DNA from 4 places in the Shewanella sp. ALD9 genome. Region 1 is predicted to be linked to each of the others. Evidence: predicted binding sites of a transcription regulator. Region 1 holds the regulator's gene; each other region holds the start of a gene.

Region 1 (8,178 bases):
GCATGGTAAAGCCGAAACCTTATACAGTGCACCAACTGATCGCTACGTTGCCGACTTTTTAGGCGCAGGTAATTATTTACCTGTTACGGTCACCTCCAGCCATCAAGTGCACTATTCTTTGGGCGATCTTAGCAGCACAGAAGCATTGTCTTTACCTGTTGGCAGCCAAGGGCAATTATTATTGAGACCACAGCAAATTGAGTTACATCCTTGTATCAATGGCCGAGGATGCATTGTCGAAAGGCATTTCCTTGGTACGGTATGTCATTATCAGGTCCAAATTGGCGATGATATTTTGGACGTCAGTAGCCAATCAACGACGTTAATGCCCGGTCAACGAGTGGACATAAATATTACAGCGCATCCACTGGTGATTTTTAATTAACTATCAATGCTGTAATTTTAATTGTCCAGCCTGTAGTGAACCTTAGTTCGGGGAAAGTGGTTATCAAATTACCCTTTGTTTGCTAAAAGTGTTGCTAACAGTACGTTATTAACTTGTAATAACGCTGCTTTAAACACCCCAGCAATAAGATACTTACCTCATGCTTGCAAAATAATGGCTAATTTTACGATGACATAGGCTAAATATCTGATTTAGGGCTTACTTTTTGGCCCTTAACTCTAGTGAGTTCGTTAACAATTGTAATGAATGATCAAGCTGTTATCTGCACGAATATGAATACAATATGTATTACAAACGGGCTAAATGTGAGTACACTTCAAGTAATTTAAATTTGATTAAGTTAATCTAATGATTAGCTTAACTGGTAAGAGATGTTAATCGCCGTCGAATAACATCAAAACGTTAAATTATCACCGTTTAGGCCGACATTTAGTATTAAGATGGATGAAGTTAATATGGGTAACCAAGTTATGCCTCGTGAACAGTTAGGAATTTGCGCAGAAGGGAATTTACACAGTGTGTACTTGATGTTTAATGCCAACGATGGTGTTGAAGATCAGTTACGCCCATCTATTGCTAATGTAGCGCAGTATATTTATGAACTCACGGATCAATATGCCGACAGTGCTTTTAATGGCTTTGTGGGTATTGGGGCTAATTTTTGGGATACCTTTTATCCAGAATCTCGCCCTGCATTATTAAAACCTTTTCCGGCCATGAGTGAAGGTAACCGTGATGCACCTGCAATGGAATATGATCTGTTTATTCATATCCGTTGTGATCGCTATGATATTTTGCATCTTGTCGCCAATGAAATTAACCAAATGTTTGAAGATTTGGTCGAGTTAGTCGATGAGGAACGTGGCTTTCGCTTTATGGACAGTCGTGACTTAACTGGTTTTGTTGATGGTACTGAAAACCCTAAAGGACGCCATCGTCAACAAGTTGCACTTGTCGGTGATGAAGATCAAGAATTTGTCTCTGGTAGTTATGTTCATGTTCAAAAATACATGCATAACTTAAGTAAGTGGCATCGTTTACCGCTTAAAAAACAAGAAGATATTTTTGGTCGTACCAAAGTTGATGATATTGAGTATGAATCAGAAGATAAGCCATTAACCAGCCACACAAAACGAGTTAACTTAAAAGATCCACACGGTAACGCATTAGAAATTTTACGTCAAAGCATGCCATATGGTTCGATTAGAGAACAAGGATTGATGTTTATTTCAGTATGTCGTACACCGGATCACTTCGAACAAATGCTCCGCAGTATGGTGCACGGTGATGGTCACGGGAATCATGATCATTTGATGTTGTTTACTAAAGCGCTGACTGGGTCGTCTTTCTTTGTGCCATCATTGGATTTTTTAACTCAATTTGATGATGCGTAAACGCCAGTTTTAGGTAATAAAAAAGCAATGCCATGGCATTGCTTTTTTATTGAAATGGTTTTTTATTCACTATAGTTGAATAAAGATCTAACCGTTTCTAATGTCTCATCAATGGTTTTAATACTTGCTGGACAGATGAAAATAGTATCATCACCGGCAATAGTACCTAATATCCCTTCTGGTTTGCCTATTGAATCGAGCAAACGGGCGATTAATTGCGCAGCACCAGGGCTAGTTCTTACCACGATCATGGCTTGGTTATGATCGACATCCAATACCAAATTTTTAACTGGGCTACCCGCAGTAGGTACGCCTAGCTCGGCAGGGAGGCAATACACCATCTCTTGCTTAGCGTTGCGAGTGCGTACAGCACCAAATTTGCTGAGCATACGTGATACTTTAGATTGATTAATATTACCGAATCCTTCGGCTTGAAGCGCATTAACAATCTCGCTTTGGCTTCCAAAACGTTCTTCTTTGAGAATCGCTTTAAAAGTGCGTACGAGCTCATCCTGATTTCTTGTCGCTGGCATAGTGATAATTCATCTTATAGTTGTTATTCAAAAATCTAGCACATTTTGAATAGATTGACTTATTAAGTCAAGAAAGAATCAGATTTATTGAATAAAAATTCATTTTTTAATGGAACTTTAAACTGACACTAATAACTAATCCGGCGACTCATTTAAACCATAGGCTTTAGGATAAGGGTAACGATTGTTTTGTCAGTACCAATAGCGTATCACCATTTATAGACAATAGATTGAGTTTTCCTTTAGAGAAATCAACTTGTTCTACCAATGAAATCGCTTGCATCAGTTCAGCTTCTTGGGTGATTAAACTATCGATACAGGCTTTCATAGTCGAACCTGATGGTGCAAGTTGAAGCAAGTGACCTTGTTGGGCGTAACGACCAAAAAATTGATTACAGCTATTATTACCTGTCAGTTCACCGTTTGGAGCAAAAACTAAATTTGCTGGGCTATTATTAATGGTAGGAGTGTCGAGGACGACTTCTACATGCCAAGTACCAATTAATTGTTCATTTGAGACAATTTGAGTGTGGCTTTGACAAGCACTAAGGCCTAAAAATATAACAGTGGCGCCGAGAATATGCTTTATCATGTTGAGAGATTTCCATATACCAAAAAATTGCCGTTATTCTACTACTTGAGTGTGAATAAGAGCGTAAATAATTGTAATGTTTTGGATTAATGAACATTATTTAACGTATTAAAGAGTCGCAAATGATCAAATTAGTTAAAGTGTTACATTTCGTCGGTTTAATCATGTTGTTGGTGGGTGTCGGCTTATATTGGCAAAGTGATATCGGTCAACAAGTCAGTGGGATGTTGGTCATTGCTTCACTCATTGGCGTGGGAACACTAATTATGTCTCCGCTGCCCGTTGCGCTAGTGATAGAATGGGCTAAGAAACAATCTCCCAATTCAGGGTCAAAGGAATAATCATTGTCATTTATTATCCGTAAGGCGTTATTAACCGATGTTGCTGCTATTGTGCAGTTAGAACGAGCCCATGTTGATGATGAGTTGGTAGGTTCAAATAGCCAACTTCATGCTCATTCATTTACCAAAGCAGAGGTGAGCCAGTTGATAAATCAACATTGGTTTATCGTAGCTGAAGAGCAAGGGGTGATCATTGGATATGTGATGGCGGCAAAATGGTCATTTTTTTCCTCGCAACCATTGTACCGACATATTATTCAAAAACTTAAGTTTGCCGATTTAAATGGACAAGCTTTATCGACGACTAACACGTGCCAATATGGACCCGTTTGGATACAAGAATCAAAACGCGGCCAGGGAGTTTTTTCGGCGCTGGTTACCGAATTAAAAAAACAAGTGGCAGATACCTTTCCATTTATGGTGACGTATGTTGCCGCTGACAATGCGCGTTCGTTGGCAGCACATCAACAAAAAGCCGCAATGACAGAGATTGATCAATTTCGTTTTGAACAACGTGATTATTGTTTACTGGCCACAGCTAATATTACGTGATCGTTATACTAAGGGGTGTTGATAAAGTGGTTATTTATGAGGAATATTATGAGTACTAACTTTGAAGCACTCTTTTCACCCTATTTGGATTTAAGGTTATCTGCATTTGACAATATGAAGCTAATAGCCGCGGTGTTGACTGATGCGACAGAGTTGTATGAGTGTGTCGAAGCCGATTTACAAAATCCAGATGATCCGCAATTGCAGCAATCGGGGTATTTTGTGCGCTGGCAAGACATGTGGCTATTTTGTGGCGTAACCAATAATTATCAAGCAGCGATTGCGCTATTTACCGATGTCGAGCGGATTAACTTAGCGTCTATCAGTGTCAAAGTAGTGCCCGTAATGACAATGCAACAAGTGTCGTTTATGTGTATTGAAAGTTCACATTTCGATCATTGTTAACGAGTTCGATCACCTTGTACTTATGCTGACTTAGTTTGATTACGCTTAAGTCTATTTGGGCTAAATTTATTGTTGTGCAATAGCCTTGAGAGGCTTTAATACGATCTAGATTTTGTCTGAGTTTGGCTCATTGAGCTTATTGAGTTAGATTATTAATCTAGATTATTTATCGGGATCATTGAGCTGCATCAACACTAGTGGTCGTTGTTCACTGTGATAGCGACGATACAACTGAGTGATGTCTGCTGGTATCGCTGATAAATCATTTTGACCTATCACGACATTTTGATCTATAACGATAAAGTGCTGCTGTTGATATAAGCCAATTAACCACGGATGAGCAAACAAGAAGCAATTTTTAGCGGTTAATTTGGGCGCGATAAATTTCAATAACTGAGTTGAAAGCTGTTGTCCACGGTAGTCAGGGTGAACCAATAATCCATTGATTAATTGATATTGGCCAATAGATTTAACTCTTACCGCAGCGATTATTTTTTGCTGGCTTATATCAACTTCATCAGTAGCTGGTGGGCTTAGATGATGAATGACAGCCACAGACTCTTTCTGAGCTAATCGAGCATAAGGCATATGTTGACGATAGAATAACTTGATTGCAGACCACTGTTTAATGGCTGGCAAGTTAATGGCTGGAATGTTAGTAACAGGGCTGTTTATCGCACAGGGGTTAGTTGCCGTTGATGGCTGGTGGTTTGCTGTTATCTTTGTGTTTAGCCAAGTGGGTTGATACATAATCTGAGCCATTGTTGAGATTAAATGTTGAGATTAAATGTTTAGATCAAATCATTGCATTGCCAATGATAGATAAAATAAAACCGCCAGTTGGCGGTTTTATTTTTTATCGTGTTAGCTTAATACAGACACTAGCTTAAGACGATAATTATGCTGGCTGATTATAAACCTGCATCTGCACGAAGTGCTTCAGCTTTATCGGTCGCTTCCCAAGGGAAGATATCACGGCCAAAGTGGCCATAAGCAGCAGTTTGCTGATAGATTGGGCGTGCCAAATCTAGCATTGCTGTTAAGCCGTATGGACGTAATTCGAAGTGTTGGCGTATTAATTTAATCAATACTTCTTCTGATACTTTACCTGTACCGAATGTTTCAATACTAATAGACGTTGGCTCTGCAACACCAATAGCATATGACACTTGTAGCTCACAACGGTCAGCTAGACCAGCAGCAACGATATTCTTAGCCACGTAACGTGCAGCATAAGCCGCACTACGGTCTACTTTTGATGGGTCTTTACCAGAGAAAGCACCACCACCATGACGAGCCATACCGCCGTAGGTATCTACAATAATTTTACGACCAGTTAAACCACAATCACCAACAGGGCCACCAATCACAAAGCGACCAGTAGGGTTGATAAAGTATTTAGTGTTTTTGTTTAACCATTGAGCAGGTAATACCGGCTTGATGATAGTTTCCATTACCGCTTCAATTAAATCAGCTTGACTCACGTCTTCACGATGTTGAGTTGATAATACAATCGCATCAATACCGATGATTTTGCCATCATCATAAGCAAACGTTACCTGGCTTTTAGCATCTGGGCGTAACCAAGGCAGTGTGCCGTCTTTGCGTACTTCAGACTGACGCTTAACTAATTTGTGCGCGTAAGTAATCGGTGCAGGCATTAATACATCAGTTTCATTGCTGGCATAACCAAACATTAAACCCTGATCACCAGCACCTTGCTCTGCAGGGTCTGAACGATCAACACCTTGATTGATGTCTGGTGACTGTTTGCCTATGGCATTAAGTACCGCACATGAATCAGCATCAAAACCCATATCTGAATTGGTGTAACCGATTTCGCGTACGGTTTTACGGGTAATTTCTTCAATGTCTACCCAAGCAGAAGTGGTGACTTCACCGCCCACTAATACCATACCGGTTTTGACATACGTTTCGCACGCAACACGAGCCTTTGGATCTTGCTCAAGTATTGCGTCTAATACCGCATCAGAAATCTGATCGGCGATTTTATCTGGATGACCTTCTGAGACAGACTCAGAGGTAAACAAGTGCTTTGCCATAATAGGAGAATCTCGTTGGTTGCATTTGAATATACGTCTAGACGTCTATTTTAGTCGAAATCTAATTTGATAACACCCCTTTGTACGAATTTAACTGGAGAATTGTGCAATGGAGCATAATTTTTTTTGTTAATCATAGATATGTTTATACTGGTGAAAAATCAAGTGTTTGATTCATATTGCTTTATTTAAATGCTCATCGACTTGCGCGGTGTATTAATCATAAAAATAGACAATGTTTTTGATAGATTAGAGATTATATTGCCTAATCAGAGCCATAGCTCTGCCAATCACGATACTTTTTATTTATAAGTGGCAATAAATAATTACTCTGTATTTATCTCATGTTATGGTCATGCTGACCATTTGATGCTGTGTTTACGATGTTTATTTATTGGCATTGTATGAAATCACCGTTTATTTGACGGTTAAAAAGAAACCCGAAAAATTTTAATTTGCGTCACATCGCCTTGTAGGGGAAAATATGGCTTCACAATTGCCCGTTAGACCTTACAAACAAGCAGGAGAGAGCATGTCATCTCGTAAAGTACTCGCTAACGCTATTCGCGCCCTAAGTATGGATGCGGTTCAAAAAGCTAACTCTGGTCATCCAGGTGCCCCAATGGGGATGGCAGATATCGCCGAAGTGCTATGGAATGATTTTCTTAAGCACAATCCAACTAATCCTAACTGGGTCGATCGCGATCGTTTTGTTCTGTCAAACGGTCATGGCTCTATGCTTATATACTCTTTATTGCATTTAACTGGCTATGAATTGCCTATTGAAGAGCTAAAGCAATTCCGTCAGCTGCATTCAAAAACGCCTGGTCATCCTGAATATGGTTATACCCCTGGTGTTGAAACTACAACCGGTCCTTTAGGCGCTGGTTTGAGTAATGCTGTTGGTATGGCTATTGCGGAAAAAACCTTGGCGGCTCAGTTTAACCGTCCAGGCCACGACATCGTCGATCACTTCACCTACTGTTTCTTAGGTGATGGCTGTTTAATGGAAGGTATTTCTCACGAAGTCAGTTCATTAGCCGGAACATTAGGCCTTGGAAAGTTAGTCGCATTTTGGGATGACAACGGTATTTCTATCGATGGTCATGTTGAAGGCTGGTTCACTGATGACACTCCTAAGCGTTTTGAAGCCTATGGCTGGCACGTTATTGCCGATGTAGATGGTCATAATCCAGATGCTATCCGCGCCGCGATTGAACAAGCTAAATCTGTAACAGATAAGCCATCGATGATTTGCTGTAAAACCATTATTGGTTTTGGTTCGCCTAACAAGTCGGGTAGCCATGATTGTCATGGTGCACCATTAGGTGATGCTGAAATTGCAGCAGCTCGTGAGTTCTTAAACTGGCCACACGCTCCTTTTGAAATCCCATCTGATGTTTATGCTGGTTGGGATGCTAAACATAAAGGTGTTGCTAACGAGTCATTATGGAATGACAAGTTTGCTGCTTACCAAGTTGCGTTCCCTGAACTGGCTGCAGAATATGAACGTCGCGTATTAAAAGGTGACTTACCTGCAGATTTTGAAGCAAAAGCACAAGCCTTTATCCAAGAAAGCCAAGATAAAGCCGAAGGTATTGCGAGTCGTAAAGCGTCTCAAAATTCAATTGGTTTCTTTGGTGCTATGTTGCCTGAATTACTTGGCGGTAGCGCTGACTTAGCCGGTTCTAATTTAACGCTTTGGTCTGGTTCAAAAGGTATTCAAGACGATCCTGCCGGTAACTACATCTATTACGGTGTACGTGAATTCGGTATGAGCGGTATTATGAACGGCGCGTCGTTACATGGTGGTTTTATTAACTATGGCGCAACTTTCATGATGTTCATGGAGTACGCACGTAACGCGGTACGTATGTCAGCATTAATGGGCA
Region 2 (8,178 bases), on a different contig from region 1:
TAGCGATAACTCAGCTTTAAGGATTGGTCTTGCGGCAGGGTTAAGCTTAATTGCAGAGCCGCGGGTAATATCCTGACTCATCAAACCTAAATGAATTAATTGGCGGATAACACTGAGCCAAAACTCAGTTGATTTATCTTTACCAATGCCCCATGTCGATAACTTATCATGGCCTCTATCCACTATGTTGGCCGCTTTTGAACCGCGCAATACTTCAATTACATGGTGGATACCAAAACGTTGCTGTAAACGATAAATACAAGACAGTACTTTTTGCGCATCTTCAGTACCATCATATCGCTTGGGTGGATCAAGACAGATATCACAGTTACCACAAGGTTTTGATGCCACTTCATCAAAGTAGTTTAACAACACTTGGCGACGACACGTTTGCGCTTCAGCAAATGCTGCCATGGTATGCAATTTATGAAATTCGACTTGTTGTTGAGGCCCAGGTTCAGATTGCTCAATCAAATGCCTAACCCGGCCTATATCGGCAGGATCAAATAACATATAAGCTTCTGCATCTAAACCATCGCGGCCTGCACGGCCTGTTTCTTGGTAATAAGCTTCAATGCTTTTAGGAATATCGTAATGCACCACAAAGCGTACGTTAGATTTATTAATCCCCATGCCAAAGGCCACCGTAGCCACCACAATATCGATTTGATCTTTTAGAAATTTATCTTGAACGTTACCACGCTCTTCCTGGCTCAAACCGGCATGGTATGCTTGAGCATTAAATCCTTGTAAGCGTAAACGCTCGGCCACCTCATCAACTCGACGACGACTGCTGCAATACACAATCCCACTAGTGCCATTTTGAATAGTTAGAAACTGACGTAATTGATTAGCCGCATTAAGCTTTTCAGCCACGGTATAACGGATATTTGGACGGTCAAAACTCGACAACAAGGTATAAGGGGTTACCCCTAAGCGCTCGCAAATACTCAAACGCGTGGCATGATCTGCGGTTGCAGTTAAGGCCATTAAAGGTAAGTAAGGAAAGTATTCTTTTAACTGCCCTAATGCCGCATATTCAGGTCTAAAATCATGGCCCCATTGGCTAATACAATGGGCTTCATCAACTGCAAACATTGAAACATCAACCGATTGCAGACGCTCAATAAAATCAGGACGCAAAAGTCGCTCTGGAGAGACATACAACAATTTAATCTCACCAGCATGTAATTTACGTAACACCTCAGCACTTTGCTCACGCGGTAAAGATGAATTGAGATAAGCAGCTGACACACCACTTTGCAGTAAACTGTCGACTTGGTCTTTCATTAACGAAATTAATGGCGACACCACCACGGTCACACCAGGCAACACAATAGCAGGCAATTGATAGCACATACTTTTGCCGCCACCGGTAGGCATAATCACTAAGGTATCTTGGCCCTGTAAACTTTGCTCAATGACTTCTCGCTGCCCTTCACGAAAGGCGCGATAACCAAAAACTTGCTGCAGGCTCGCGGCAAGTACATCTTGCTCTGTCGTCAACACATCTGAGGACGCAATATTGGTCGAAATCGGAGTATCCATTAACAACATCATCATTCAAAGGGCACTCATTTTAAAGCACTGAGCCACAGATGTCTTGAACCAAAACACCTTTGCGTTGTTTTCATCCAAGATAGATGATTGAGTCGACGCCACTTTAGGGTTAGATTAAATACTCTATGGCAGTAAGTCTCCCCTATAAATAACAACGATAATAAGAATAAAACGACAAGGATTGCTCATGACCACATCTATTCAAACTCAAGCTTTACAGCAAGTTGCTGATGTTTTTGATCAACATGTTCCATTTCATAATTTACTCGGTTTAGATATCAAACACTACGACATCAATGGGGTTGAAGTGGTGATAAAAATGAAACCCGAGCTTATCGGCAATATTCATCAAAATATTCTTCATGGTGGTGTCACTGCGACATTACTTGATGTTGTCGGCGGACTGACAGTATTTGCCGGGCTAGTTGCCAGTAGAGAAGATTGGACTCTTGAAGAATTACAACAACGCTTAACCACCTTAGGCACTATTGATATGCGGGTCGACTTTTTACGTCCCGGTCGGGGTGAAATCTTCACTGGCACTGGCACGGTTATTCGCTCTGGTAATCGTGTATCCGTTTGCCGGATGGAATTACACAATGAACAAGGTGTTCACATCGCATTTGGGACTGGCACATATATGGTGGGCTAAACGGTCATTATCGCAATATATAACTGACACTCTAGCGATAAAAGAAATCGCTTAAGCACTTGTGTCATTCTAGGGGGCGACCTACAATCGCCCTCTCTTTTAGTTCTCCCCACTGTTGACTTACTATGCCTGATTTAGAATATCGTAAAGGGGTGCTTCTCGCCATTTGCGCCTACACCATCTGGGGTATTGCCCCGCTTTATTTCAAGTTATTACATCATGTCCCTGCCACCGAAATATTAATGCACCGTGTCATTTGGTCATTTATATTCATGGTTATTTTGATGCAATTTATTGGTGGATTTAGCCGTTTACGTTTGATTTTAAAACAGCCCAAGCAATTATTAATATTGCTGATCACCTCAATATTAATTGCCGCTAATTGGCTGATTTTTATTTGGGCAGTCAACAACGACCACATGCTCGATGCTAGCCTAGGCTATTTTATCAACCCGCTGTTTAACGTCTTATTGGGAATGGTATTTCTGGGTGAGCGTTTGCGAAAATTGCAATGGGTTGCAGTGGCGTTGGCCAGTATAGGAGTACTAGTGCAGTTGATCTCTTTTGGCTCTATTCCGCTTTTATCATTAGCCTTGGCAGCCAGCTTTGGGTTTTATGGTTTACTGCGCAAAAAAGTTAATATTGACGCAAAATCAGGTTTATTAGTCGAAACAGCAATCTTGTTACCTATCGCTCTGGGTTATCTATTCATCACCTTAGACAGTTCGACAACGAGCATGCTAACCAACACTCTCGACCTGAATTTACTCCTAGTCGCTGCGGGTATTGTCACAACGATTCCGTTACTGTGTTTTGCGGGTTCCGCTGTCAGAATTCCATTTTCGATTTTAGGTTTTTTCCAATATATTGGCCCAAGTATCATGTTCATCTTAGCGGTAAAACTGTTTAATGAACCGTTTGATATCGAAAAAGGCATTACCTTTGGATTTATTTGGGGCGCGTTAGTTATCTTTGTTGGCGACATGATATTGCAACGTCAACGACGTAACGCCTTAGCCAAAGCGTCAGCATAATAAGCTCTACAATGGGAAAATGAAGTCACTCAAAGCACTGATGCTTCACCCACAAAAAAGCCGAATGATTTTATACTCATCCGGCTTTTTTATGTGTTAACGGCCTTGTTACTTCTACAAATCTAACGCAAGAATTTTTGAACGACGCTGATAGTTATACAGCTGTTTTTTCTTATTCGGCAGTTCTTCAACATCAACAATATTAAAGCCATGCTCTAAAAACCAATGGATACTACGGGTCGTTAACGCAAATAGACGTGAATAACCACGCACGCGAGCTTGGCCAATAATGTTATTAAGCAAAATGCTACCACGATCAGCATCGCGATAATCAGGATGAACCACTAAACACGCAAACTCACCCGCATTGTCTTCTTCAAACGGATACAAAGCTGCACAACCAATCACTAAGTTGTCGCGCTCAACCAGCATAAACTGTTCAATTTCCATCTCGAGTTGCTCGCGTGAGCGACGCACCAAAATGCCTTGCTCTTCCAATGGGCGAATAAGGTTTAAGATACCGCCTATGTCGCTAATAGTCGCTCTACGTAAACGTTCGGCGCTTTGGGTAACAATTTGGGTACCAATCCCTTCGCGTGAAAACAACTCTTGCAGTAACGCACCATCTTCTAAATAACTGACTAAGTGGCAACGAGGTACACCTCGGCGGCATGCTTCAATACTGGCTTTTAAGAATGCAACGGTGCCAACTGAAGTATGGTCATCTACAGCCATCGTCTTAAGCATTTCTTCAATATCGTCCGGCATCAGCTCGGCAATCACTTCACCATTTTTACCGATAAGGCCGTTGGTATCACTAAAACCAATAATCTTATCGGCCTTTAACTTAATCGCTACTTGGGTCGCAACTTCTTCAGCGGTCAGGTTAAAGCTTTCACCTGTAACAGAAGCGGCAATTGGCCCCATTAATACAATACCGTTATTGTCTAATTGACGACGTAAGCCTTGCGCATCAATACGGCGCACCTTGCCACTTAAACAAAAATCGACACCGTCATCTACACCTAATGGTTGTGCAATAACAAAATTACCACTCACAAGGTTTATTTGCGCATTTTGCATTGGCGTATTGCCCAAGCTCATCGACAACCTAGCAGTAATATCAAATTGAGTCGCCCCAGCAACCTGCTTGATAATCTTCAGGGTTTCATCATCGGTAATACGAATACCATTGTGATATGCCGGTTCAATTCCAGCCGCCTTTAAACCTGCGTCAATCTGTGGTCTTGCTCCATAAACTAATACCACCTCAATCCCAAGTGAATGCAACAAAGCCACATCATTTAAAATACCGCGGAATTGTGGGTGCGCTAATGCTTCACCACCCAACATAACGACAAAAGTTTTACCTCTATGAGCATTAACATAGGGTGCAGAATGACGAAATCCATCAACTAATTCAGTGGTTCTCACGGGCAAATTCACCTCGGTATAGGTTTGATGTTCATTAATGACGATGACAATAAATGCCACATGACGGTTTGCTGTATCAAAAAAGAATGGTATTGCATTTTAATTCACTTTTAAAGCATTTTATTTCACTTCAAGTAAAACACAGTGTCTCAATTTATTATGAAAAAATCATTACAGCCAAAAAGTTAGCTTGTTTTAGCCGTTAATAATACTTTACGCATTTAATTATGATATTTGCATCACATCTGTATAGCAATATTTCAACATAATGGCGATATGACCATGCGGAAATGGCTCAATAAAATCCAATGACATTAGCCATGCACCTCGTGACATAAACAACTGCTGTATAGACTAAATTCAGAACCTGACTAACGGTGTTTACTCAGCTGATTATTGTTCGATTCAGTATAGACTATTTTCAAACAGGCATAAAAAAAGCCCCAATTAAGGGGCTTTTTTAAGAATCAAAAATCAATTACTTGATTTTAGCTTCTTTGTACATAACGTGCTGACGAATGACTGGATCAAATTTCTTGATTTCCATTTTTTCAGGCATGTTACGCTTGTTCTTTTCAGTAGTGTAGAAGTGACCAGTTTTAGCACTAGATACTAATTTGATCTTCTCACGATTACCTTTAGATTTAGCCATTTTCTATTATACCTTCTCGCCACGGGCACGAAGTTCTTTAACAATCACTTCAATACCTTTCTTGTCGATAATACGGATACCTTTAGTAGATACACGTAATTGCACGAAACGCTTTTCTTCTTCTAACCAAAAACGGTGGTTTTGTAGGTTAGGTAAAAAACGACGACGAGTCGAATTTTTTGCGTGCGAACGGTTGTTACCAACCATTGGCTTCTTGCCAGTTACTTGGCATACTCTTGACATGTCAATCTTCTCCAAAACAAATTTTTAACGCTCGAGCATTAATGTGCCTCGTATGGCCGTCGCCCGAGGCACAAAGAGGGCGCATTTTATACACGATTGACCATAGAAGATCAAGCAGTGTTTATACAATCCACCCACGCTCGGCAAAGGAGACTATCTCCTGATCACCTACAACCATATGATCTAACAAAGAAACATCTATGGTTGCCAATGCATTTTTTATTCGCTCAGTTATTCGCCGATCAGCCTGACTTGGCTCTGCAATGCCAGACGGGTGATTGTGACACACAATTACCGCTGCCGCTTTTTTCTCCAAAACAAGGCTTACAACCTCGCGAGGATAAACAGAAGCAGAATCGATGGTGCCACGAAATAATTCTACAAATTGAATGACTCTATGTTGGGTATCCAACAATAGTAAGGCGAACACTTCATAGGATCGGTCTGCCAATTGTCTCATTAAATAGTCCCGAGTTAAATCAGGATTTGTCAAAATTTGCCCTCTTTGTAGATTTTCATGAGCAATTCGCTTAGAAATTTCCGCTGCAGCCTGTAATTGAGCATATTTTACCGGCCCAACACCGGCTAATTTACATACTTGGCTTTTAGGTGCGCTCAGTAAACTGCGCAAACCACCAAACTGATTAATCATGTTTCGGGCTAAATCGACCGCATTTTGCCCTGCCAGACCATTACGTAATATCACCGCAAGCAATTCTGCATCCGAAAGATGCCCTGCACCTTTGAGCAATAATTTTTCTCGCGGTCCTTCTCCTTGTGGCCAATCTTTAATTCCCATGAATGTCCCTTATATTCAATGTGGCGATGCCATTAAACGTATTAAGTCGACTCTGAATAACAAAAACAACACAGAATCAGCAAGCGCAGTACCAATAACGAATTGTTGTCTTTTTCAAAAATAGAGTTCGAATTGCTTATACCAATCTCATTAAATATCTGATCAGTTCAGAGTCTCTCAGGTTTTTTAATTCAAGGCGCATTGATGTAGAAATGGCTGTTCCCTTTTAAATCGATGCAACACAGAAGTGGAATACCTGAGAGACTCCTTTCTGGCGGGTTTCAAAGTACTTTATGCTTCGTTAGATGTTTTCAAAATAGAATCACTATTCGCTTCAATCATCTGCCTTGCCTACAGCACTTTGAACTCCCGCTGAAAGATCACATATTTAATAGGATTGGTATTACACAGTATGGTCGATATTTTTGAGATTGGATCTGCGCAAATTGTCATAGGTTTGTGATATTGTTAGCCGCAATTAGGTTTGAGTCGGATAATGTGCATCATGCTGACAAATAAAAAAGTATTACTCGGAATTGGTGGCGGTATTGCCGCATATAAAAGTGCAGACTTGATCCGCCGATTAAAAGAGCGTGGCGCAGACGTGCGTGTCATCATGACTCAGAGCGCTATGGAGTTTATCACCCCATTAACCATACAAGCGCTCTCAGGCCATCCAGTAGCCTCAGATTTGCTCGATCCCGCAGCAGAGGCGGCTATGGGTCATATCGAACTCGCTCGTTGGGCTGATGTTGTATTGCTTGCACCTGCTACGGCAAATTTAATGGCACGTATTAATGCCGGCATGGCAGATGACTTGTTAACAACCACCTGTTTAGCGACCAGCGCCCCCGTCATTGTTTGCCCTGCAATGAACCAGCAAATGTACCAAAATATTGCGACCCAAGAAAACATGGCTAATTTAGCCCGTAAAGGCTTTACCATTTGGCAACCCGCCTCAGGTAATCAAGCATGCGGTGAAGTCGGCCCTGGCAGAATGCAAGAACCCGTGGTGATGGCAGAACAACTGATACAATTTTTTGGCCCCAAGATATTACAAGGTCATCAGTTACTCATTACCGCAGGGCCAACGCGTGAAGCGATTGACCCAGTGCGCTATATCTCCAACCACAGCTCAGGAAAAATGGGTTTCTCTATAGCCCAAGCAGCTGCGGAAATGGGCGCAACCGTCACATTAGTCTCAGGTCCGGTTAATCTAGCCACCCCAGCAGGTGTTACACGCATTGATGTGGGTTCAGCACAACAAATGCTTGATGCTGTGATGGAACAGGTTGAACAACATGATATTTTTATTGGTTGCGCCGCAGTAGCTGATTATCGGATTGCTGACGTTGCGGATCAAAAAATAAAAAAATCGGCTGAACAAATGCAACTTGCGCTAGTGCGGAATCCTGATATCTTAGCCACGGTAGCTCAGCACACTCCTCGTCCATTCACTGTAGGCTTTGCAGCAGAAACCAACGATGTAGAGCAATACGCCCGTGGCAAACTTCAACGCAAAAAGCTTGATATGATTGCCGCCAATGATGTTTCTATTCAAGGCTTAGGCTTTAATGCCGATAGCAATGCACTACAGGTATTTTGGCAAGACGGCAGCCAACAACTGCCCGCAACAGACAAACTGACACTGGCGCGCCAATTACTTACATTGATAGAAAAACAATTAAAAAAATCATGAAAACACCCATTGAACTAAAAATTATCGACTCACGTATAGGCAGTGAATTTCCATTGCCAGCTTATGCGACACCCGGTAGCGCAGGCATGGATTTACGTGCCATGA
Region 3 (8,178 bases), on a different contig from region 1:
TCAATTTTGCCATCACTGCGAATCGTTTTGATATAACCAGTCACTTTTTGACCAAATCGCAATTTTTGGAAAACTTCATTAGTGTAAATTACGCCCCAATGCAGGTTGTTAATAATGGCTTTGTAACCCAACTCTGTAGTGCCACCGATGATTAAATTAACCTGTTCACCTTCGGTATAATGCGCTTCTGTTTTATCGACAAACTTATCCAGTTTTGACGATGCCATAATACGTTCGTCGGCATGGTTAGCATGGACATAAACTAAATATGAGTGGCCTTCTTCTGCCGGTTTATGTTGCTCGCCAAAAGGGAGTAGTAAATCTTTGTCTAAGCCCCAATCTAAAAATGCGCCGAATGGGCCCGTGGCGATTACTTTTAAATAAGCATATTCACCCACTTGAGCTAACGACTTTTGGGTAGTAGCAATCACAATGTCTTCAGAGTCTAGGTAAAGAAACACATCTACCATATCACCGACATTACAACCGGTAGGGACAAATTTATTAGGAAGCAAGACTTGTCCAAGCTCTTGAGCATTTAGATAAACCCCAAAATTAACTTGTTTAACAACTTCTAATGAATAACGTTTACCGATTTGTATCATGAATGACTCTACTTTAATTAAAAATGAAAAAGATGATCTTAAGAAAAACACGTAATTATACACGTAAATTAAGCTCACGTTGTGCCAATTAAGCGCTATCGAAAATCATTTAGGCTTATCGCCTTGTTTGTTGAGGTTTATGACAACAATTGTAGATGATTTTTTATAGTAATTAATCGGTAATTAACTTGCATTACACCGCATAGCAGGTTTTAATTGCGCCGTTTTTATAAAGGCTAAAAATGTGGTTGGTTAGCAATTAAAAAGTGAACTAACTGCAGGCGTAATCAGTAAAATACTTGTTACAGCAGCGAACTGATGTTCAGCAGCCAAAATTTGCATGCTTTGTGGATTTCTGCGTAAGATGTTCTATATAAGCAGATGCGAAACATGATAACAATGACGATATGATCTCGAGCCAATATATAGGGCCTTCATTTTGTCTGTCACAGGTTTTACAGCCATAATCATAGTGCTGAATAAACCATTTTATTTCTTGGATAGCATTGTTGTGTTATCTGGATTTTTAACAAGCAGAAGCCACTTTTGGTCAACTGCTAACTTTGATACAAATACGGAAAATAATTATGTCTGATTGGTCTATCGAAGATGCTCGCTCGGGTTATAACGTGACTCACTGGAGCCAAGGTTTTTATGGTATTCGTGAAGATGGCGAAGTGACAGTGTCACCTAACCCACAAAATCCTGATCATAAAGTCGGCTTAAATGAACTAGCCAAAAGTATGGTCGAAGCAGGCGTCTCGTTACCGGTATTAGTCCGTTTCCCGCAAATCTTACACCATAGAGTGGAAAGTTTATGCGAAGCATTTAACGATGCAATTAAGAAGTACGATTATCAAAATGATTACTTGTTAGTTTACCCAATTAAAGTAAACCAACAGAAAACGGTAGTTGAAGAAATTTTAGCTAGCCAAAAATCTAAAGAAGTCCCTCAGTTAGGACTTGAAGCCGGTAGTAAGCCAGAGTTAATGGCTGTACTTGCCATGGCACAAAAAGCCAGTTCAGTCATTGTATGTAATGGTTACAAAGATAAAGAATACATTCGTTTAGCACTTATCGGCGAAAAGCTTGGCCATAAGGTGTATATCGTTCTGGAAAAAATGTCAGAACTTAAAATGGTATTAATTGAAGCTGAAAAGCTTGGTATTACACCTCGTTTAGGTTTACGTGTTCGTTTGGCTTTCCAGGGCAAAGGCAAATGGCAAGCCAGCGGTGGTGAAAAGTCTAAATTTGGTTTGTCTGCAGCACAAGTGTTGAAAGTTATAGCTGAATTGAAAAGTGCTAATATGCTTGATTCTCTGCAGCTATTGCACTTCCATTTAGGTTCGCAAATTGCCAATATTCGCGACATTCGCCAAGGCGTAAGTGAAGCTGGCCGTTTTTACTGTGAATTGCGCCAACTTGGTGCCAGCATTGATTGTTTCGATGTGGGCGGCGGGTTAGCGGTTGACTACGACGGTACTCGTAGCCAGAGCAATAACTCAATGAACTATGGTTTAAATGAGTATGCTAACAATATCGTCAACGTATTAACCGATTTATGTAATGAGTACGAGCAACCAATGCCGCGTATTATTTCTGAATCTGGTCGCCATTTAACGGCGCATCATGCGGTGTTAATTACTGATGTTATTGGTACTGAAGCGTATCAACCAGAAAATATTCAGGAACCAAGTGAAGAGGCGCCGCAATTGCTCCACAATATGTGGCAATCTTGGTTAGAAATCAGCGGTCGATATGATCAACGTGCAATTATTGAAATTTACCATGATAGTCAAAGTGATATTTCTGAAGCACACTCATTGTTTGCTGTGGGTCAATTAAGTTTGGCTGACCGAGCTTGGGCAGAACAAGCTAATTTACGTGTTTGCCATGAAGTGAAGGGACTATTAAGCAACAATAACCGCTATCACCGTCCAGTGATTGACGAATTAAATGAAAAGTTAGCTGATAAGTTTTTCGTTAACTTCTCTTTATTCCAGTCATTACCTGATGCATGGGGTATTGATCAAGTGTTCCCAGTGTTGCCGTTATCGGGTTTAGATAAAGCACCTGAGCGCCGTGCGGTTATGTTAGATATTACCTGTGACTCTGACGGTATTGTTGACCAATACGTAGACGGTCAGGGAATTGAAACCACATTGCCAGTCCCAGCATGGAGTGCCGATAGCCCATATTTGATTGGTTTCTTTATGGTGGGTGCATACCAAGAAATTTTGGGTGATATGCATAACTTGTTTGGTGATACTAACTCTGCTGTTGTACGCATTGATGAGCGTGGATTAAGCCAGATTGAATCTGTTTTAGAAGGCGATACGGTAGCTGACGTTTTACGTTATGTAAACTTAGATGCGGTTGACTTTATGCGCACTTATGAAGAGCTTGTAAATCAGCATATTGTTGAAGAAGAGCGTGCCAGTATTCTAGAAGAGTTACAGTTAGGGCTTAAGGGTTACACTTACTTAGAAGATTTTTAATCTTATCGACTAAGTGATGTTAGCTTATTATTAAAAAGCCTAGCGATCTCAGGTCGCTAGGCTTTTAAGTTGCTAACATATTTGTAATTATTCAGGCAGTTTTATTTAAGCCTATTTTATCGTTGGGAAATGCTCATTTAAACCGCTAAACTACGCTTTTTTCGCTTTTTACTGCGCATATATGGCTTAACCATGAGACATTACATTTTTATACAAACGTCTCTAATTAGAATAAGTGCTGAGTAGTTACACATGTTTTTTGAAGGTTCAGAGAAAAAGTTAGAGATTATTGTTAATGAATCAGCGCCTAAATTACGATCCTTAGATCGAACATTTTGGCTGGGGCTCGTTGCTGCCTCAAATGCAGACATTTTATCTTCCATAAGTAATGAATATTGTGATGCTTATTTGCTGAGTGAATCGAGTTTATTTGTTTGGGATGATCGTATCGTTATGCTCACTTGCGGGGCTAGCACGTTGGTAGAATCTGCATGCTACTGCATTGATCATTTAAGTGAACAGGCGATTGCGTACATTTGTTATCAACGCAAAAATGAATACTATGCCCATTTACAAGCAACTTCCTTTACCGATGATGTGTTTAGATTAAGGCAGTTTATTGCTGGGCAGGCCTATCGAATGGGTCATTTAGATAGCCATCATCATTATATATTTTCGACCAACAAAGACTATCAAGCTAACCAGCTCGATACCACCAATGAGCTGCTGATGTACCATATTTCTGGTGCAGTAGCTGATTATTTACGTGGTGAGCAGCAATCAACTATTCAAATTAGTCAGATGCTGCAACTGGAACAATTATTTAATGGTTTTAATATTGATCAGTATTTATTCAGTCCGTTAGGTTATTCAATAAACGGTATTCGCGGTGCTGAATATTTTACAATACACATTACACCTCAAGAAAATAGCTCTTATGTGAGTGTTGAAACTAACATTGATCTTAGCTCAACGCCGGTTGATGTTTTTGCTGAACTGGTAAGATTATTGCAGCCTAGTAGCTGTGACATTATTGGCTTTAATAGTCATATTGCCAATAAACCCTTTTTAAATTATTTGTGTTTAAGCCATTGCGCGATGCCAATCGAGCAAGGTTTCACTATACACTTTAACCACTATCAGCAAGATTGCTCAGAACTGCTGAGCCCTACACTATTATAATTATCAACAGTTGCCATCTTTTGGTCGTTTATAACTACTTTCGTAGAAAAATTTGATTATTCGTATTATTCAAACCCATGTGGCTATTTACGCCAACCGCTTGATTTCAAACCCGCAGAGTCTGACGCAGACGTTGTTATTGGTTTACCTTTTGATGCCCACACAGATACCGCCAAGGCAGTAAGTACGGTACGACTACGGGACAATGTTTTACTATGCACTGCGTGAGGGGTTTATTGATGTTGAGCATTCAATGCAAATTGCTATTTGTACTGAATAGCACAAAAAAGGTCATGGCTTTGAAGTGATTCGCCAATAACTTAACGGCTCAACAAATGGTTGAACACTTAATTATGCGTGTTGGCGATATGCCGTTATACGTCGCATTCGACATTCGACATTGACTGTTTATGTTTAGACCCAGCTTTTGCAACCGCTACAGCTACGCCCGTTTGTGGTAAGTTCACTAGCGAGATCATTCGTGGCTTACGTGGTTTAAATATTGTCGGCATGGATGTTGTAGAACTAGCACTCTTTTATGATTATACAGATGTTACCCCGCTAGCTGCAGCAACACTGGGCCTTGAAATGCTACAGGTGTGGGCTGAAGGTAAAGGCTTAATTAAAAAGTAATTTCAACTTTGTAATTAAACACATTAGCCAACGAGTTGACGTTGGCTTTTTTGTGTCTGCTCAGCGTAGAATAGGTCCAGCAAGGTTTAATGAGGAACCAATATGAGTGATTTAAGTGATATTCGCCGTGAATATACCCAAGGCGGATTAAGACGAGCGAATTTGCCTGTTAACCCAATGGATCTATTCGAACAATGGATGCAACAGGCAAAAGATGCCCAACTTACTGACCCAACGGCCATGTGTGTCGCGACGGTAGACGAAGATGGCCAGCCATTTCAACGTATTGTGTTATTAAAAAAGTTTGATGATAACGGTTTTGTGTTTTTTACTAATTTAGAAAGCCGCAAAGCAAAACAAATTGCGATTAACAGTAAAGTCAGTTTACTGTTTCCTTGGCATCCACTTGAACGTCAAGTGGCTGTATTAGGGCAAGCTGAACCATTATCGATGTTGGATGTTGCGAAATATTTTATGTCTAGACCAAAAGACAGCCAAATTGCTGCCTGGGTATCTAAACAATCAAGCAAGATTAGCGCACGACAGGCGTTAGAAGGTAAATTTGCTGAAATGAAAGCTAAATTTGCCCAAGGTGAGGTTCCACTACCTAAGTTTTGGGGTGGATATTTAGTGCGACCAGCTAGCATTGAGTTTTGGCAGGGTGGTGAACATCGGTTACACGACCGATTTATTTACACTAAAACCGATGCGGATTGGAATATTGATCGGTTGGCACCTTAATGAGTGTTAATGAAGTGGAGCATTTTGCGGTGATAACCAATAAAATCTGGGTTGATGCTGATGCTTGCCCCAACCCAGTTAAAGAAATGTTGTTTAGGGCATCTGAGCGTAAATCGGTTCGATTAGTGTTAGTGGCCAATCAAATGATTAAAGTGCCTATTTCGCCCTTAGTTAGCATGATACGGGTGAGTTCGGGTTTTGATGAAGCAGATAACTACATTGTGGAACAAGTCGTCAAAGGGGACTTAGTCGTCACTGCTGATATTCCTCTGGCATCTGATGCGGTTGATAAAGGCGCACTAGTATTAAACCCTCGTGGTACGGTGTATACAGCTGAAAATATTAAACAGATTCTGACGATGCGCGATTTTATGGAAGAAATGCGCAGCAGTGGCATCCATACTGGTGGTCCGAACAGTTTTTCGCAAACGGATAAACATGCTTTTGCACAAGCGTTAGACAAATGGCTGGCTAGATTGATCCCCAGCAAGATATAACCAAAGATTACTCTATACTTATTTATTGTTAATCTTACTTTCTATACAAAGGACTTTACGATGAAAAAATGGTTACCATTATTAGCCGCGAGCTTGCTGAGTACATCAGTGATGGCAGGCGATTGGCAAGTCAATCAAGATCATTCTCGGGTGAGCTTCATTTCGATTAAGAAAGCCGATGTTGCTGAAGTGCATCATTTTAAACAAGTTGCAGGTTCATTAACGGATGCTGGTGCATTTTCTTTATCGATTGATTTAACCAGTGTTGATACCGGAATAGAAATTCGTGATCAACGAATGCAAGCAGTGTTATTTGAAGTGGCACAGTTTCCTAAGTTAACCTTGGATGCAGTGGTTAACCCTAAATTGCTAGCCGGATTAAAAGTCGGTGACACGCTAACGACGCAAGTTGAAGCAACCATTAAGCTACATGGTCAGAAACAACAGAAGAGCTTTGATGTGTTAGTCGCTAAATTGTCGGATAAGAAAATGGTGATTTCAAGTTTAGCGCCAGTGATTGTTCAAGCAAGTGAATTTGGTTTAGTGTCCGGTGTCGAAAAACTTAAAGAAATGGCGGGATTGCCGAGTATCAGCTTAGCGGTGCCAGTGTCATTTGTGCTAACCTTAGCGCAATAGTTATATGTGGTTATTAATGGTTTTCAATCATCAGGTTGAGAGCCATTTCCTGTTAAGTCGTTTTTAAGAAAGGTGGTATGAAATGGTTACTGACAAAGACGGATACATGCATTTAATTCAGTATTTAACTGAACATTTAGGGCTATTTGAGTCGTCTGAGAGTAATGCCGCTGCAACGGAAACTGTCATGGAATTGTTTGAAGAGCAGTTATCTGCTCAGATCATTATGGTATGTGGGCAAAACCCGCAATTATCATTTGCACAACGTAATATGGTAATTCGCGAAATTGACGCAATTGTATATGACTTAGAAGAGATTTTAGCCTCTGTAGCCAATCAACAAGCCACCCCCGAACAAAGCATTTTTATTACTGAGTTTTCAGGACTGATTAAAAATTTATTCGATCAAGAAGTTGATCATTTATTGCAATAAACGTACATAAAACTGGCCGCTACTAAAGCGATTTGTGGATTTTTTGGGATTGATCATGTTTAAAAGAATTGTGATTTCGACTCTGCTGTGTTTGCTTTCTATATCTGTTTTTGCGAATGATAAAACCGTTTTAAGTCAAGTTGAAACCATGACCGTCGCTAAGTCAGGACTACAATATAATGCTCGCATTGATACAGGTGCCGTGAACACTTCACTGCACGCTGTCAATTTAGAAATCCTTGGCGGTGCATCCAAAAAAATGAAAAGCAATGTTGGTAAAGTTGTTGAATTCACTACTGAAAATGAACGTGGTGAGAAAAAACGCATTCAAGCCGAAATTGTCAGTACTTCAAGGGTGAAAAACTCTCAAGGTATTGAAACTCGTTACATGGTGAAGCTTGATATAGGTTTTCCTGATCAATTGCATAATATTCATGTTAATTTACGCGATCGTAGCCACATGAATTACAAATTACTTATTGGGCGTAACTTTTTAAAACATAACTACATTGTGGATGTTTCTGACAAAAAGACCATTGGTCCTTTAGCAGAGCTGAGCATTAAGCAAACTGGCTTAATGTATAATACGCGTATCGATACCGGCGCCGTTGAAAACTCATTACATGCAGTTAATATTCGAGTCGAGAATGAAGACAAAGTGAACATTGAAAATAACATCGGTAAGATGATTACGTTCACCACAGCGAATGAAAAAGGCGAAAAAGCTGATGTTCGCACCAAAATTCGGGGCACATCGTTAATTCGTAATGCACAAGGTACAGAAAGGCGTTACATGGTGAGGTTAAGTGTTGGTGAGCCTCGTCATGAATTTATAGTCGATGTGAATCTTAAAGACCGTACCAAAATGGGTTATAAATTATTAATTGGCCGAAATTGGTTACAAGGTCACTATATGGTTGATGTATCTAAAAAGCATTAATTGCTTATTATCG
Region 4 (8,178 bases), on a different contig from region 1:
AACTGCTCGAATAACACTACGCTTTTCAATAACGTTCCAGCACCAATGGCACTGATATATTGCTCAAGCGTATTGAGATCCAATATTGAGTCTAACTGCGTTGTGGCCATAAAGGCACCTCTATCAAAATCTAACTCTATAAAATTACAAATATGATACCGAGTAAAATACCCTATGCAAGGCTTGCTAATATTTAGCCGCTATTTAATGGTAAAAAATCACATTTTTACAACATAACTACTCAACTGGTATTACCAATGTTTAAAAAACACTCACTTTGGTAATGTTTCGTCCAATTTATAACTAATAATAGCGATTAGTCTGATACATCTTCACAAAACCTAGCGCTATCTTTACTTTGTCCATATTCAACAGAGACATAATATATCTGCCTAAATACACCACACTAGGCCGTTTTACTTTGGCTAAACATTAATGCACTGCCTTGGCCACCGTATTCTTTAAGCTCATCCACAATGGCCACTAGTCCATCCCATCTAAATGCGCACCAATCAGGGGCGAGTAACATTGGTTTTTTGGCATAGGCGGTTACGCGGTGAAAGATAATCTCTTTTGGGGTGTGGCGGATAAGTTTTGCCGCCTCATAGGCATACTCTTCAAGACTTATTAGCGGCATAGGATGATAGCGCCATTGTTTCGCCATAATACTGCCTTCTACAATATGCAAAGGGTGCAGTTTTAGTCCGTCAACGCCAATTCCTAATACGGTTTGTAAACTATTAAAATAATCAGCAGATGTTTCACCCGGCAGCCCTAATATTAGATGGGTACACACCTTAATGCCTTTAGCGCGAGCCTTTTTAACTGTCTGACGATACTCACACAATTGGTGACCACGATTAATCCGTTTTAACGTGTGATTATTGGCCGTTTGTAGGCCAAGTTCCAACCACACCTCAATACCTCTTTGTTGATACTCAACGAGTAAATCAAGTACTTCATCGGGTACACAGTCAGGACGAGTACCTATATGAAGCCCGACAATATCGGCATCTTCAAGTGCTTGATCATACTTTTGCTTTAGCACTTTATACTCGTCGTAAGTACTGGTATAAGCTTGAAAATAAGCGATGTATTTAGCGGTAGGAATAGAATTAATATCCGCAGAGGTAGTACATTTTTTTGCAGATTGGGCGCGTACTTTACCTTCGGTTAACTGCATCGCAATCGGCTGTTCTCTACCTTGTTCGCCACTAAATGAAACAACATTACAAAAAGTACAACCGCCTACCCCTAACGTGCCATCTCGATTGGGACAGGTAAATTGGCCATCAATAGTTAATTTTTTTACTCTTTGGCCATATAAATGTTTGCAATGTGCCCCAAACGTATTAACGTAATCATCTAAACCCACAACTTACTCTCATCATCATTCCAAAGTTCGCCAGTGTAGTCAGACGGTAAACATCTGTCTTGGTGCTAAATCAATAAATGCTCTATCAATTCAAGCGCTCGCTAAAGTTGTGCACAAACTCAAAAAACGTTTAAAACAATTTAAGTAATTTATACATCACCTAAAATGAATATTTAGTCATTTAGAATAATTTTTTACCCAAAGACTGTATTTGAAATAAAATTCACTATTTTTATTTCAAAAATAATTCCCTGTTGTTGTTGCAAAAAGGTAAACAATTGTTTGAATATTTTCTAAAATTCTTTTTATTCAGAACGTTATAGGTGATATATCACAGTTTACGTTAACGTAAGGTTGGTGGCTTATAACGTTTTTTTAGTAATAATATTTCAGTTTGTTGCATTTTTTTGGTTTGACCTTTATTCATTCTCAGTTTAATTTGAATGGTTCGGGTGCATATCTATGGATATTCTTCAAATTTACCCCGAGTCGTATCAAGTAGAGGTTTAGGGGGTTTTTTGTATGAGCTTGTATCATCCCAGTTTTGAGCGTGACAATTGCGGATTTGGTTTGATTGCACAAATGGACGGCGACGCGAGTCACCGCATTGTGCGTACCGCGATTCATGGTCTCGATCGAATGAAGCATCGTGGTGGTATTGCAGCTGACGGACGCACAGGTGATGGCTGTGGTTTATTAATGCAAATGCCTACAGATTTTTTTGAAGCTATTGCGGCAGAAAACGATTGGCATTTAAGCCGAAAGTTTGCCGTAGGTATGCTATTTCTCAGCCAAGATGAGCAACGCGCTGATGAAGCGAAGTTTATCTTAGAAAAAGAACTACAACGAGAAACACTCAGTGTCGCTGGCTGGCGTAAAGTACCGATTAATCCGGATGTCTTGGGGGAGATTGGCCGGGAAAGCTTGCCACAAATTTATCAAGTATTGATCAACGCGCCGGTAGGCTGGCGGGAAAAAGATCTTGAGCGTCGCCTATATATGGCTCGTCGCCGTCTTGAACAACAGATCACCGATGACAAAGACTTTTATGTCGCCAGCCTTTCTGGACAAGTCATTGTCTATAAAGGCTTAATGATGCCAGCAGATCTGCCATCATTTTATACCGACCTAGCAGATATTCGTTTGAAAAGTGCGATTTGCTTATTCCACCAGCGCTTTTCAACTAACACATCGCCAAAGTGGCCATTAGCTCAACCGTTTCGATACCTCGCTCATAACGGCGAAATCAATACCATTACCGGTAACCGCCAATGGGCAAGAGCGCGCGCCTATAAGTTTAATTCGCCTTTACTACCAGATTTACAACAAGCCGCCCCTTTTGTTAACGAAACAGGTTCAGACTCGTCTTCTTTAGACAATATGCTTGAAATGTTGTTATCTGGAGGGATGGATTTATATCGAGCCATGCGCTTGCTTATTCCACCTGCATGGCAATCAAATCCTGAAATGGATGACGAGTTAAAAGCCTTTTATGATTTTAACTCAATGCACATGGAGCCGTGGGACGGCCCTGCAGGCATTGTAATGACCAATGGTCGCCATGCTGCCTGTGCGGTAGATCGTAACGGTCTACGCCCTTCTCGTTACGTTATAACCAAGGATCGTATCCTCACCTTAGCGTCTGAAGTCGGTATTTGGGATTATTCCGCCGATGAAGTGATTGAAAAAGGCCGCGTTGGGCCCGGTGAGTTACTAGTACTAGATACCTTGAATGGTCGTTTGTATCATTCATTTGAAATTGATAATGACTTAAAGCGTCGCCATCCTTACAAAGAGTGGATGGCTAAAAACAGTCAGACATTGATCCCTGCTGAGGATATGGCTCCAACCAAACAAGGTTCAAGTGGTTTTGATAGTAAAACATTACTGCAATATCAAAAACAGTTTGGTTTTACCCGTGAAGAATTAGAACAAGTTATTTGGGTACTTGCGAGCAAAGGTGAAGAAGCCATTGGCTCAATGGGTGATGATACGCCTATGGCAGTATTGTCGAAAAAGTCGCGTTCACTATACGACTATTTCCGTCAAAAATTTGCTCAGGTAACCAACCCGCCTATTGATCCATTACGTGAAAAACACGTGATGTCGTTAGCCACTTGCGTCGGTCGCGAGCAAAATCTATTTAGCGAAACCACCGGTAATGCTTACCGAGTGATGTTCAATTCACCGATTTTGTTATTCAGTGATTTTAATCAGTTACTGGGATTAGACAGCACTAACTATCGCGCCAACACAGTTGATTTAAACTATGATGCCAATGAAACACTAGAGCAGGCTATTCGCCGTATTACCGACGAAGCTGAACGCTTAGCTCGCAGCGGCACAACATTGTTAGTATTGTCTGACCGTGCAGTAGCGAAAAGTGCTCAAGTTATCCCTGCCGCTATGGCTGTGGGTTCTGTGCAAACTCGATTAGTCGATAAAAGCCTACGTTGCGACACTAACATTATTGTTGAAACCGCTTCAGCACGCGATCCGCATCATTTTGCGGTATTAATTGGTTTTGGTGCCACGGCTATCTACCCTTACCTCGCCTATGAATCTATTTCAGCGATGGCAAAACTGCATCAAGTCGATGATGTAACCCATTTAATGCTTAACTTCCGTTACGGCATTGAAAAAGGCTTACGTAAAATCATGTCTAAAATGGGCATTAGTACCGTAGGTTCATATCGTTGTAGCCAACAATTTGAAGCTGTGGGTTTAGCCAGTGATGTGATTGAGTTATGTTTTAAAGGCGTGATAAGCCGTATTGAAGGTGTCAGTTTTAACCATATTGCCGATGACCAGAAAATACTCCATACCGCCGCCTATCGAGCCCATGTACCGTTACCACAAGGTGGTTTATTAAAGTACGTTGAAGGTGGTGAATATCACTGCTTTAATCCAGACGTGGTGAATACCTTACAAGCATCATTAAAAGACAAAAACTACGCTGAGTACAAAAAGTTTACTCACTTAGTTGATGATCGCCCAGTGGCCACTTTACGTGATTTAATTGGTATTAAAGGTCAACTTAACGCCATTGAAATAGACACGGTAGAAGGCGCTGAAAAGCTTTACTCTCGCTTTGATAGCGCAGCCATGAGTATCGGTGCATTAAGCCCTGAAGCTCATGAAGCGTTAGCGGTTGCGATGAACCGTCTTGGTGGACGCTCAAACTCAGGTGAAGGTGGCGAAGATGCACGTCGTTTCAATAGCGAACGTAACTCGGCCATCAAACAAATTGCATCGGGTCGCTTTGGCGTTACTGCACATTACTTAGTTAACGCTGATGTACTGCAAATTAAAGTAGCTCAAGGTGCAAAACCGGGTGAAGGTGGGCAATTACCTGGCCATAAAGTTAGCGTTGAAATCGCAGGACTTCGTCATGCTCGTCCTGGTGTGACCTTGATTTCACCGCCGCCGCACCACGATATTTACTCAATTGAAGATTTAGCTCAGCTGATTTTCGATTTAAAACAAATCAATCCAAAAGCCTTAGTGTCGGTCAAGCTAGTATCAGAACCCGGTGTTGGCACCATTGCAACCGGTGTTGCAAAAGCCTATGCCGATATGATCACCATATCAGGTTACGACGGTGGCACTGGCGCAAGCCCTATCACCTCGGTGAAATACGCCGGTTCTCCTTGGGAGCTTGGTTTAGCGGAAGTGCATCAGTCGCTAGTAGAAAATGGTTTACGTCATAAAATCCGTCTGCAAGTAGATGGCGGGTTAAAAACCGGTACCGATGTTATTAAAGCAGCCTTATTAGGTGCCGAAAGCTTTGGCTTTGGTACAGTGCCGATGATTGCGCTTGGGTGTAAATACTTACGTATTTGTCATCTTAATAACTGTGCAACAGGTGTCGCAACCCAAGATAAAAACTTACGCGAAAACCATTATCACGGCTTACCAGAACGTGTCATGACCTACTTTGAATTTGTGGCTCAAGAAGTGCGTGAATGGATGGCTGCATTAGGGGTAACTCAGTTCGAAGATTTAGTCGGACGAAGCGACTGGTTATATACACTTGAAGGCCAAACAGACAAGCAACGTGGTCTTGACCTTGCGCCAATTTTATATAAACCCAAAGTGCAGGCAAACTCGTCACTCACATGGAAAGAAATTAACCCTCCATCTGATATTGGCAAGTTAAACCAAACATTGGTTGCAGATTGCAGTGCTGCAGTTGATGCGGGTGAACCGTATTCAGGTCAATATGCAATCAACAATACCGACCGTTCAGTTGGCGCGGCATTATCTGGTTATATTGCAACTAAAATTGGTGTCGCAGGCGCAAAACAACCAATCAAACTTGGCTTTAGCGGTAGTGCTGGCCAAAGCTTTGGCGTATGGAATAGCCCTGGCCTTGAACTTAAGCTGTGCGGCGATGCTAATGATTATGTCGGCAAAGGTATGTCTGGCGGTAAGATCGTTATTCACCCACCTATTGGTAGCCCGTTCCAAAGTGAACGCAGTGCTATTATGGGGAACACCTGTTTGTATGGTGCTACTGGCGGCAAACTGTTTGCCGCAGGTCAAGCGGGTGAGCGTTTTGCTGTGCGTAACTCAGGGGCCATCGCGGTCGTTGAAGGAACGGGTGACAATGGTTGCGAATACATGACCAGTGGTATCGTGGTTATCCTAGGCAAAACGGGGGTCAACTTTGGTGCGGGGATGACTGGCGGATTTGCCTATGTATTTGATCAGTTTGGTCGCTTTAATCGCCGAGTAAACACCGAAATGGTCGATACTCAAAAATTAGAATCGACCATCCACCAGCAACACTTAAAAGGCCTGATTGAAACTCACTATGCTGAAACCGGCAGTGAACATGCTCATATGATTTTAAGTGATTTTGAAAACTGGTTGGATTGTTTCGTATTAGTTAAACCAAAGAATATTGCCGTTGCTGACCTGCTAAAAATTGAGCAGAAGAGTCCGGAATTAGTAGTAAAGGCAGGGTAATTATTATGAGCAATGACTTTCAATTTATAGAAGTGGGTCGAGTAGACCCCATTAAACTTGAAGCGAAAAAACGTGCTACACAATTTATTGAAATTTATCAGCCGTTTACGCAACCAGAAGTAAAACAACAAGCCGATCGCTGTCTTGACTGCGGTAACCCGTATTGCGAATGGAAGTGCCCACTGCATAACTACATTCCAAACTGGTTAAAACTGGCAGAAGAAGGTCGCATTATGGAAGCGGCAGACTTGGTGCATGAAACCAATACTCTGCCAGAAATATGTGGCCGGGTGTGCCCACAAGACCGTTTATGCGAAGGTGCTTGTACCTTAAACGACGACTTTGGTGCGGTCACCATTGGCAGTGTTGAAAAATACATTACCGATACTGCAATTGCCCAAGGCTGGCGCCCAAACATGAAGGATGTGACGCCACGTAAAGAGCGTGTTGCCATTATTGGAGCGGGTCCTGCGGGTCTTGGCTGTGCTGATGTGTTGGCTCGTAATGGTGTGCAAGCCGTGGTGTATGATAAATACCCACAAATTGGTGGTTTGCTCACTTATGGCATCCCTTCTTTCAAGCTTGATAAAGATGTTATGGCCACTCGCCGTTCAGTGCTTGAAGGCATGGGCATTCAATTCAAAATGGGTGTAACTGTCGGCAAGGATGTGAGTTTTCAAAGCCTATTAGACGAGTACGATTCTGTCTTTCTGGGTATGGGTACTTACACGGCCATGAAAGCTAAACTGCCCAATGAAGATGCTCAAGGCGTGATTCAAGCGCTACCGTATCTTATTGGCAATACTCATCACATTATGGGTACTCAAGACGACGCTACACCCTATCTAAGCCTTGAAGGTAAAGATGTGGTGGTGTTGGGCGGCGGTGATACTGCAATGGATTGTGTGCGTACAGCCATTCGTCAAGGCGCGAAGAGCGTGACATGTGCTTATCGTCGTGACGAAGCCAACATGCCGGGCTCTCGCCGTGAAGTGCAAAATGCGCGCGAAGAAGGCGTTAACTTCTTATTTAATCGTCAACCAGTGGCAATTAAAGCTGAAAACGGTCAAGTAGTCGGGATTGAATGTGTTGAAACTCAAATGGGTGAAGCTGATGCTAGTGGACGTCAACGCGCCGAAATCATTGCTGGTAGTGAACAAGTATTAGCAACCGATGCGCTGATTATCGCCTTTGGTTTCCAAGCGAGCCCTGCTGCTTGGTTTAGTGATTTTGGCATTGAAACCAACGAATGGGGATTAGTTAAGGCCAAGAAAACCGACAACAACCCTTTTCAAACCACTAACCCTAAAGTGTTTGCCGGTGGTGATATGGTGCGAGGTTCTGACCTCGTTGTAACGGCTATAGCAGAAGGACGAGATGCTGCATTAGGCATTTTAAACTATTTAGATTAACAGCTTGCTAGCCTATATAGGGCTAAAGACAGGCTAAAGGTAGCTTACCTTTAGCCTACTTTCAGACTAACAATAAAAGCTGTAATACCGTGTTTGCTTGTGAATTTTCGCGCATCTTTTGATGCGTTTTTTTTTATCTTTTTTAAGGACGATGATTCACACGGATAGCCCACAACTAGGATTCACTTAGGGTCATGATTTTGTAGTTGAACTGACTAAAAAATAGCTGAAAATATTATCTTTTAATTGTGGATGCTCATCTGAAAATTTCACCCCAATATTCAATACACCTTCAATGTTTTGAACTTTGACCATGCTACCCGTTAAGATCCCTGAAAGATCAGTGTTAATAGAGATAGCCACATGTATCTCTTCGCCTTGTTCAATATTCACCGTTTTGGCGTCTACCGTCAGTAAGCA

Evidence for each region. Region 1 encodes ArgR, which controls arginine synthesis, uptake and breakdown. Its sites were predicted from a motif close to ANTGAATANNTATTCANT; they were not measured.
Region 2: the regulator ArgR is predicted to act here: its motif matches at 4,772-4,789, upstream of argA (amino-acid N-acetyltransferase).
Region 3: the regulator ArgR is predicted to act here: its motif matches at 4,490-4,507, upstream of CXF88_RS22220 (arginase family protein).
Region 4: the regulator ArgR is predicted to act here: its motif matches at 1,827-1,844, upstream of gltB (glutamate synthase large subunit).

What each region holds. Positions count from the first base shown of each region.
Region 1 is NZ_PJCD01000001.1:708,863-717,040, forward strand. It holds gene CXF88_RS03290 (ABC transporter ATP-binding protein) at 1-385, shown strand, start outside; gene CXF88_RS03295 (Dyp-type peroxidase) at 862-1,800, shown strand; gene argR (transcriptional regulator ArgR) at 1,863-2,333, opposite strand; gene CXF88_RS03305 (META domain-containing protein) at 2,500-2,925, opposite strand; gene CXF88_RS03310 (hypothetical protein) at 3,048-3,266, shown strand; gene CXF88_RS03315 (GNAT family N-acetyltransferase) at 3,270-3,818, shown strand; gene CXF88_RS03320 (hypothetical protein) at 3,867-4,223, shown strand; gene CXF88_RS03325 (GNAT family N-acetyltransferase) at 4,386-4,973, opposite strand; gene metK (methionine adenosyltransferase) at 5,135-6,286, opposite strand; gene tkt (transketolase) at 6,819-8,178, shown strand, end outside.
Region 2 is NZ_PJCD01000043.1:33,877-42,054, forward strand. It holds gene recQ (DNA helicase RecQ) at 1-1,548, opposite strand, end outside; gene CXF88_RS19845 (thioesterase family protein) at 1,748-2,212, shown strand; gene rarD (EamA family transporter RarD) at 2,338-3,246, shown strand; gene argA (amino-acid N-acetyltransferase) at 3,361-4,680, opposite strand; gene rpmG (50S ribosomal protein L33) at 5,159-5,332, opposite strand; gene rpmB (50S ribosomal protein L28) at 5,339-5,575, opposite strand; gene radC (DNA repair protein RadC) at 5,697-6,374, opposite strand; gene coaBC (bifunctional phosphopantothenoylcysteine decarboxylase/phosphopantothenate--cysteine ligase CoaBC) at 6,877-8,073, shown strand; gene dut (dUTP diphosphatase) at 8,070-8,178, shown strand, end outside.
Region 3 is NZ_PJCD01000038.1:86,736-94,913, forward strand. It holds gene CXF88_RS14845 (S1-like domain-containing RNA-binding protein) at 1-605, opposite strand, end outside; gene speA (biosynthetic arginine decarboxylase) at 1,193-3,103, shown strand; gene CXF88_RS14855 (adenosylmethionine decarboxylase) at 3,356-4,285, shown strand; gene CXF88_RS22220 (arginase family protein) at 4,643-4,918, shown strand; gene pdxH (pyridoxamine 5'-phosphate oxidase) at 5,021-5,659, shown strand; gene CXF88_RS14870 (YaiI/YqxD family protein) at 5,689-6,156, shown strand; gene CXF88_RS14875 (YceI family protein) at 6,217-6,792, shown strand; gene CXF88_RS14880 (DUF3802 family protein) at 6,875-7,225, shown strand; gene CXF88_RS14885 (RimK/LysX family protein) at 7,281-8,165, shown strand.
Region 4 is NZ_PJCD01000044.1:213,379-221,556, reverse strand. It holds gene CXF88_RS21865 (Hpt domain-containing protein) at 1-110, opposite strand, end outside; gene CXF88_RS21860 (TIGR01212 family radical SAM protein) at 407-1,375, opposite strand; gene gltB (glutamate synthase large subunit) at 1,898-6,346, shown strand; gene CXF88_RS21850 (FAD-dependent oxidoreductase) at 6,352-7,758, shown strand; gene CXF88_RS21845 (flagellar brake protein) at 7,951-8,178, opposite strand, start outside.